One region of the Agrobacterium sp. NPDC090273 genome, then DNA from elsewhere that is predicted to be linked to it. Evidence: predicted binding sites of a transcription regulator. Region 1 holds the regulator's gene; the other holds the start of a gene.
What was found. The regulator LexA, encoded in region 1, represses DNA repair genes until DNA is damaged. The targets are predictions, from matches to a motif close to TGTTCNNNNTGTGTTCNG.
Positions count from the first base shown of each region.

Region 2: ACIQT8_RS18035 (ImuA family protein) is a predicted target of LexA. The motif match lies at 2,957-2,974, and genes of this name have one in related genera.

Region 1 covers NZ_JBIVYN010000001.1:916,935-921,566, forward strand. Annotated here, with positions in the region: gene ACIQT8_RS04555 (hypothetical protein) at 1-491, opposite strand, end outside; gene ACIQT8_RS04560 (DUF2161 domain-containing phosphodiesterase) at 1,001-1,648, shown strand; gene lexA (transcriptional repressor LexA) at 1,865-2,593, shown strand; gene ACIQT8_RS04570 (glutathione S-transferase family protein) at 3,178-3,855, shown strand; gene ACIQT8_RS04575 (ComEC/Rec2 family competence protein) at 3,881-4,632, opposite strand, start outside.
Region 2 covers NZ_JBIVYN010000006.1:343,906-348,537, reverse strand. Annotated here, with positions in the region: gene ACIQT8_RS18045 (error-prone DNA polymerase) at 1-731, opposite strand, end outside; gene ACIQT8_RS18040 (Y-family DNA polymerase) at 728-2,245, opposite strand; gene ACIQT8_RS18035 (ImuA family protein) at 2,175-2,924, opposite strand; gene ACIQT8_RS18030 (DUF1304 domain-containing protein) at 3,133-3,495, shown strand; gene ACIQT8_RS18025 (glycerate kinase) at 3,500-4,632, shown strand, end outside.

The sequences.
Region 1 (4,632 bases):
GCATCGGCAAACTTGCCGCTGCCCTTCAGTCCGTCCACCTCATCCGGCTTGAAGCCCTGCGTCAGCAGGATGCGATAGACGTGCGTGGCGGTTTCGCCCTGAGCGGAGACCCAGGCGGGCAGCGTTGCTTCCAGCGCTTTCTTTTCGCGCTGGTTTCTGTCTGCAACAACGGCGAGGCGCACCAGACTGCCGAGCGGGATCGGGATACCGTTGATACCGACGTCGGGAATGAAGTTGGCGGCGTGCGGCCCGGCGTTGAGATTGTTGTTCTTCAGGATATATGCGCACTGGTTATCCCGCGTCGGCTCCTTGTTCTGCGCCTTGCGCTTCTGATTGAGCTCCACGATCAATTTGCAGTTGGCGACTGTGGAGTTCAAAAGCAACCGGTCATATTCGGCGCGCTTCAAAGCTTCCGGAGAATTGGGCGACACGGTCTGGCATCCCGTGGCCACCAGCAGGCCCAGAAACAATGCGAATTTCATGCGTTTCATGCGAAATTTTCCCGCTCACGCGCCATATCTCCATGCGGAGACACTGGCAGCGATCCATCACGATTTCAGAAAGATGCTTTGAGCGGCAAAGAGCCTTCTGTCCCACAAGACGATCCGGTCATGTCCACATGACCCTCGAAAGCAGGGCCGTAGATATCGTGACACAGCCATTTGGCAACCCAGAGACGTGGGAAGCTGAGAAGATCGTAAAAAAGGTGTAAGCGTTTTCATTCGAAGCCTGCGGGGTTGCGGCAATCCCCGGAGATTTATCCTGATGCCTTTTTCCATCGAGACCCGTTGCGAAAAACACAAAGGGCGCTCGATCCGTTTCTGGAGAGCGCCCTTTGCAGACCCGGACAGCATTGCGCGAGGAAAACCACTGCTGCAAGCCATCGATAACGGGTGATGATCCCTAGATGAGGTGGCGCCCCTCAGTTTTCAAGGGGTGTCGTGATCCAGCACCGTCTTGCTGTATGGTCGCCAGACGATTCTTTCTTCCGAGTGCCCGCATGGAAACCTCCCTCTACCAACCTGTGAAAGCCTTCCTTGAAAATGCCGGCTATACGGTAAAGGGCGAAATCGGCGGCTGCGACCTTGTCGGGATGAGTGACGGTGATCCGCCTGTGGTGGTGGTGTGCGAACTGAAACTCGCCTTCAATCTCGAGCTGATCCTTCAGGCGATCGATCGTGCCGCGATATCCGACGAAGTCTGGATCGCGGCAAAAATGTCTGTCAGTGGCCGAGGGCGCGAGACCGATAAGCGTTACCGCGATCTTTGCCGGCGGCTGGGAATTGGCATGCTTGCCGTCTCCGAAGGCGGTCATGTCAGTGTCATCGTCAGTTCGGTATCGCCGATGCCGCGCACCAACCCGAAACGACGCTCGCGGCTGATGCGCGAACACCAGAAACGCAAGGGTGATCCGGTCCTTGGCGGCAGCACACGCATGCCGCAGATGACAGCCTATCGCCAGCAGGCGCTGGGATGTGCGAAAGCGCTCTCCGAAGGACCGCTCCGGCTTCGGGAAGTCAAGTTGAACGCCCCCGATGCCGGCAAGATATTGCAATCGAACGTCTATGGCTGGTTCGAACGGCTTGAGCGGGGCGTCTATGGTTTGACGGAAGCTGGCCGCGAAGCCTTGGTGCGCTGGCCGACGTGAGATTGCGTGACGCGCTTTAGGAGCTGGATCAATTTGCCTGAAACGCTGTTTCGGGGGCCTGGGACACACAACCGGAACAAAACGCGTCACTCATCAAAATAACCGATTGCAGTTTCACGAAATTTTAGGGGATTGCAGAACACATATGGAACATATAGTGTTCGTTCTGTATTTGTTTCGCAACTTTTCGATGCGATTCTCAAGGGTGTTTTCCTCATGCTGACGCGCAAACAACAGGAATTGCTTCTCTTCATTCATGAGCGAATGAAAGAATCCGGCGTGCCGCCGTCCTTCGATGAAATGAAGGATGCACTCGATCTTGCTTCCAAATCCGGTATCCACCGGTTGATTACCGCGCTTGAAGAACGCGGATTTATTCGCCGGCTACCGAACAGGGCGCGCGCACTTGAAGTCATCAAGCTGCCCGAGGCCTATTCGCCCGGCCTGAAACCGCAACGCGGCTTCTCGCCAAGCGTTATCGAAGGCAGCCTTGGCAAGCCTAAGGCGCCTGAGCCAGCCCCTGCCCCATCGCTGAAACCCGCCAGCAATGATTTTGCCGGTGCGGTCAATGTTCCCGTCATGGGCCGTATCGCGGCCGGTGTGCCGATTTCGGCGATCCAGAACAACACGCATGACGTGGCAGTGCCTGTGGACATGCTGGGTTCTGGCGAACACTACGCGCTGGAGGTCAAGGGCGACTCGATGATCGAGGCCGGTATCTTTGATGGCGATACCGTCATCATTCGCGATGGCAGCACGGCCAATCCGGGCGACATCGTTGTGGCACTGGTGGATGACGAAGAGGCAACGCTGAAACGCTTCCGCCGCAAGGGCGCTTCGATTGCGCTCGAGGCTGCAAACCCGGCCTATGAAACCCGAATCTTCGGACCTGACCGGGTGAAAATCCAGGGCAAGCTGGTTGGCCTTATCCGGCGTTATCACTAACGCCGCATCGATCTGTATCGACGCTTGAACCGCTGGCCATTGGCTGGCGGTTTTGCTTTTGGGCGTGACACAATGGATTGTGTCATTTGCGGTGTTTTGCGTCGTGCCCATAAAGGGCTGAAACACAGATCCGGTGTGGAACCGGGTCCTGAGCATCGGCTTTATCTCGGCAGGGATATGAACAATCTTTGGCATGATGGAGAGAGATTGGTCGGGTGCTGGATAGTCTTGCCGAATAAATCGTGAGGCTGCGTTTTGTCTGACGAGACACCGCCTGCCGGAGCGCTCCCGCGAAAAACGTTGGTCGAGCGACGGTGATCCTTCACAACAGAAGCCAAGCCAGTCCGGTCGGCATCTGTTGGCGCGAGAAAACGATGAGGAAGCGCGGGGGGCAGACGGTCTGATTTCGACTGAACCGGCCCGCTTCGCTGGATGACAGCGTGCCGGTCTGATTGCATGATCCGGTGTAACGGCTCATTTCGAACCGACCCATCATTTCGGCTTATGGGAGCCATGGAATATTTTCGATATTCGAAGCGTGTATCCTGGTCGTAAGAAAGCCAGATCATATCGGGGAGCATGCCATGTACGATCTTTATATCGCCAACAAGAACTACTCGTCCTGGTCGCTGCGACCGTGGGTGCTGATGCGCACGCTGGGCATCGACTTCAACGAAAAGCTCGTGCCATTCGGGCAGGATGTGCCCTTCACCACTTTTTCGCCAACCGGCAAGGTGCCCTGCCTGGTGGATGGCACGACGACAGTGTGGGAATCACTTTCGATCGTCGAATATCTGGCGGAACGGCATGATGGCGTCTGGGCCGCTGACGCCATCGCCCGCGCATGGTCGCGGTCCGCGGCCAGCGAAATGCATGCCGGCTTTTTCTCGCTGCGCAATTTCTACCCCATGTGCGTCGGCATCCGTGCCACGCCGAACCCGGACAATAAGGGTCTTGCGGCGGATATTGCCCGGATCGATGCACTGTGGAGCGAGGGGCTCTCCCGCTTTGGTGGCCCGTATCTGGCCGGTGCGGAGTTTACCGCTGTCGACGCCTTCTTCTCACCCGTGGCGTTCCGTTTTCAGTCCTTTGGCGCCGACCTTTCACCAGCGGCAAAAGCCTATCTGGAGCGTCTTCTCGCCCTTCCGGCGATGCGCGACTGGTACGACGCCGGCCTGAAGGAAATCTGGCGCGACGAACCGCATGAACAGGAGATCCGCGACGTCTCAACCGTGGTTGCCGATCTGCGCAGCCAGGCTTGAAAAATCGTCATTGGTGCGGCGGCCCTTATGGCGTCGCCGCAACCAGTTCCTCGATCGTTTCAGATGTCTCACGGTCAAACGACCGAGTTTTCCAATCATAGGAGCGGTGTTCGCTCCAAGGGCGGTTCGTGCCCGCCATGGCCGTCGCCAACCGTCCAATCGGCCCGCCTTCATTCTCATGAGACAGCGTCATTTCCACCGAACCTATGCGCCGCAGGACATCGCGGCTGAACAGCACCGCGCCCGAACGGCACTGCTGGAATGAGGTTCGTCTGCTGGTGACGATGATATCGGCGATATCGCAGGCTGCCCCGGTCAGCGACGTATCCTCGAGAACGACGATGCGCTGGCCCTTGGCGCTGCGGGCAGCGCACCAGAGACTTCTGTGGCAGGTAAAGCCCTGACCCGCTGCAGCCAGCGCCTTGCCGATATCCTCAATCGCCTTCGCCCTTTGCTCATCGGAAAGGCGCCGGCTCTCCCTCGACGGCTGGGCGCTCTGCGGATTGGTCTCCTTCATCTTTTTCTCGGTCTTGAGAAAGATCGGTGAGACGGTTTTTTCCGGCAGCAGCAAGGCGCGGGACCATTGGTCGTATACAAAACCGGACGGTCGTGTCTTGGTTGTCGCCACCGTGCTCTCCCCGACCAGCCCGACCAGCGTTCCATCCTCATAGATCAGCAGATCGGGCCTCGGGCGGTGATGTTCGGCCACAGAGAGGCCGAAAGCCAGGAACAGCAGAGGAATGCCTGACAGGGCAAGCCGCGTGCGAAACAGCGAGA
Region 2 (4,632 bases), on a different contig from region 1:
AAGCTACGGGCCAGCGCCTCCGAATAACGCGGAAACAGCCGGTGCATTTCTTGCGGCGGTTTCATGTAACGGTCGGCATGGCGCTCACGCCTGAAGCCTGCTTCATCAATGGTACAATTATGCCGGATACAGGTGACGACATCCTGCAACATACGCCGCTCAGGCACATGAAATAGCACGTCATTTGTCACTACGGTCGGCACGCCTGCAGCCGCCGCCATGTTCGATAGCTCATAGAGCCGCATCTGGTCATTCGGACGGCGACGCAGACTAAGTGCCATATAGGCGCGATCACCGAAAGCTGCCCTGAGCCGACGTAAACGAAGGGTGCAAAGTTCGTCTGCAAGGTCGGCCAGCAACACTACAATCTGACCCTCACCCCATTCAACAAGATCGGCCCACTCGAGTATGCACTTGCCTTTGCCTGCCCGTTTCTTGCCAATGGAAAGCAAACGGCAAAGCCGCCCGTAAGCGGCGCGATCCATGGGATAAACCAATACGGAAAGATCATCTTCGAGATCGAGCCTGCAGCCGATGACGAGCCGAACACCATTATTCTTGGCCGCTTCATAGGCGCGAGGAATGGCCGCAAGGCTATTGCGATCGACAATACCAAGCGCCTCGATGCCAAGATGCGCAGCCTGCTCGAACAACTCATCGCAAGAACTGGCCCCACGCAAAAACGAAAAATGCGTCGTGACCTGAAGTTCAGCGTAGCGGGGCGCACTCATGTAAACAGCCCATGAATGAACCAGGCCTGTGAGCCTGTATTGGTATGTTCACCATCACCAGAGCGGAAGATCCAGAAGCGCCCTCCCGTCTCATCCTCCACCATGAAATAATCGCGAACGGCGGATTTTTCCCGGTCGCGTTTCCACCATTCTCCAAAAACCCGCTCCGGCCCGTCAGCGCATTTCACCAGATGGCGTATACCGCGCCAGATGAAATAACGCGGAGGATGATCCGGGAGCAGCGCAAGAGTTTCTATAGGCTCCGGTCTTGAAAAAAGCCGGATCGGACGCGGCCAATGACCCGGCCAGCCGATTGCATCTTCCGGGCAGAGTGCCGGCAGGCGGGCAACGGAGCGTTCCGGCACATCGCTGGCGACAGCGGCATATCGGTAGACACGATGACCGCGATTGATGATGACATCGATCGTATCAGCAACATCCGCACGATTTTCGGACAATAGAGATGTACGTACCTGTCCCGCCACAAGCGGTTCGGCATGGGTTACGGTCATGACCATTGTCTCGATACCGAAGCCGGGATCGATGGTATTGATACGGTCCGTCAGAAGTCGGGCTATCTGCCTTGCGTCACGGACAGGTTTCGATGTCCCGGCCCGGATCGCCTGAAATGTGCCATCGACACGATTGAGCAAGAGGTCAACACGGCGGGCGCCAAGACCGCGCTTTTCCAGAGCGGCACACAAACCACTTACAAGCTTTTCAGTGTAGCGACCTATCGTCTCCGCAGCAGCGATAGGTTCGGCGAACACGCGACGCACTTCCACGAGTTCGGGCACACGCACCGGCTTGACCGGCTCTGCGACCTGGCCGAATGCCTGATCGAGCCGGCGTGCCAGCTGCGGACCAAAGCGCAATACAAGTGGTGCACGCGGAGCATCGGCCAACTCCCCAATGGAACGAAAACCCAGTACCTTGAGACCACGGATCGTTTCATCTTCAAGCCGTAGCGCGGCAAGCGGCAAGCTATTAAGGGCTTCACGCGCCTTACCCTGTGGAATGACGGAAATCTCCTGACCACCAAAACGGGCGAGCGCATAAGCAGCGCCCCAGCTCTCGGCAATCGCGGCGCGTGCTGCAAAGCCGCTCGCATGCAAGCGGTTGACCATACCGCCCAACATCAGCGTTTCATTTCCATGCAGATGATCCGCACCCGTCGTATCCATGACCAGTCCATCCGGCAGATCGGTGGCAACGATGGGGGCATAGATGCGCAGAAAATGAAAAGCGAGTTCCTTCAGCGCACGTGCATCAGCATCCGCCTCCAGATGTTCCACAATCAAACCGGGCACCAGCGCCTGCGCCTTGCTGACCGGTGTGCCCAACCGGATGCCAGCCACCTTCGCAGCCTTGTCCAGCGCCAGAACGAGACGGCGGCTGCCTTGCCTTCCGATCATAACAACCGGTTTGTCGGTGGAGGGCGCATCATGCCCGAGCCGCCTCCGGTAGCGATCCGTCGGCCATGTCGGTAGATAGAGCGAGACGACCCTTTGCATCACATGCTTCCACTTCAAATGCTGCAGCTTCCCCGCCACGGCAGCGCAAAAGCTCCAGAAACCAGCGTGCCCTGCCTACTCCCGGTACCGGCAGCGAAGCCGATGGCCTGACAGAAACCCGCCACCGGGTAACGGCTGCTGTCGGCTCGCCGAACATGGTCGCCTCTGCCTGACGTCTGAAGCGCCGGATTGCGATGCCTGTCACGCCGGAGGTTTCCGCTGCCAGCTGCAGTCGTCGCGAAGCATTCATCGGCAATTTCGCAATCTCGCCCAGCACAGCCCCGAAACCGTTGCAGCGTAAGCCTTCCTCGAAACAGTCGAGAACGCCTTTTTCATCCCGACACTCAACCATCACGAGCCTGTTGTGAGACAATCCAGCCTGCGCCAACGCCGGCATGAACAGATCCTGCCGTGTGACGCACCATAAGACCTTGCCCGAAAGCCGCGCGGCGATACCCGCCGCAAACAAAGCTGCCGATGCACCATCAAGAGCTCCATTACCGTTGCCACTTACTTCATGCAGGCAACCAAGACCCAACCCGCCACCTGGGAGCTGGTTATCAATTTGCGCTAGACCGAAGGGGAGAGTTTCGTGACGGCGTACAGAACCACCGGCAAGATTTTCCAGCCGTTCACGCAGTTCTTCAATAACGAGCAACTGTTCCGCGCGCTTGTGCATGGCATGACAGGTTTCAATTCCGACTTTTGTATTGTTCTTGTTTTGTTCTTATTTTGAGAAAGAGTCAAGTATTCCTCGCCGGCATCAAAAGTTTACACACAACGAGTGTCAGCCGACCTTGCAGCCGGTGAGACCATCGTTAAAACAAGAGTGTCGGACGTATTTCTTGAAGACACCGCTCGACAAGGTTTTTGGAGGAAAGCCGCACATGCTCGCAAATATTCTCATTGCGGTCGTCATCGCAATCCATCTCTATATCGTTGTGCTAGAGATGTTGCTCTGGGAAAAACCACTCGGGCGCAAGGCATTTGGCCTCACGGCTGATTTCGCAAGGCAGACAAAGGTGCTTGCCGCAAATCAGGGACTTTACAACGGGTTCATCGCTGCTGGGCTGACGTACGGTCTATTCCTAGGAGACGCCGGACTGACCTTCAAAGTCTTCTTCCTCATCTGTGTCGCGGTCGCCGGGATCTTCGGCGCTATCACCGCGAATATCAAAATCCTCTTCATTCAGACGCTCCCTGCCCTTTTGGCTCTTGGAGCACTCACCTTCGCGACGACGGGAGCATGAACCAATGACTATCTGGAACGATTTGCAGGCCAGAAACGCGCTCAGTCGTATTTTCATGGCTGCTGTCTCCAGCGCAGACCCGGGAAAGGTTTTGCATCCACATCTACCCTCGCCGCCGAAAGGAAAATGTGTGGTGGTAGGCGCCGGCAAAGCATCTGCCGCGATGGCAGCGGCTCTGGATGCTGCCTGGCCCTCTGTTGACCTCTCCGGCATTGTCGTCACCCGTTACGGCCATGCGGTTCCTGCTGGTCGGATCGAAATCATCGAGGCATCCCATCCAGTCCCTGATGCGAGGAGCGAGGAAGCTGCAGTCCGCATTCTCGCCGCCGTTCAAAATCTGGGCCCGGATGACATGGTCATCGCTCTGATTTCAGGCGGCGGCTCGGCACTCATGGTTGCTCCAGGCGACGGAATGACGCTTGCCGACAAGATGGCGGTCAACCGGGCGCTTCTTTCAAGTGGCGCGCCAATTTCGGAAATGAACGCTGTTCGCAAGCATTTGTCACGCATCAAGGGCGGGCGTCTGGCACTCGCGGCAAAGCCTGCAAAGGTCGTCTCCCTCCTGATTTCGGACGTACCTGGCGATGATCCATCTGAAATTGCGTCTGGCCCGACGGTCGCAGACCCGACGAACATCGCCTCCGTGCGGGAGATCGTTTCGCGATATGGACTGGATTTGCCCGAAAGCGTACGCACAGTTCTTGAGAAAGGCGAGGAAACACCTAAGGCTGGTGAGATCGACGAAGATGTTCGCCTCATCGCCGCCCCGTCTCTGGCACTCCAGGCCGCGGCGGAAGAAGCTCGAAAACTTGGTCTTCAGCCTCTGATCCTTGGAGATTCTCTTGAGGGAGAATCCAAGGATGTCGGTGCAGTGATGGCAGGCATAGCAATTTCTGCCAGCAAGAAAGGCTTGCCTATCAAAGGCCCGGCTGTGCTGCTTTCGGGCGGAGAAACAACCGTCAGCATCGGAAAAGGCCCCGCGGGAAAGGGCGGCCGTAACACCGAATTCCTGTTAAGTCTTGCGCTGACGTTGAAGGGCGCGGCCGGGATATGGGCTATTGCTGGCGACAGTGACGGGATTGATGGCGTTGAAGATGCGGCCGGTGCGCTGGTAACACCAGATACGCTTTCGCGCAT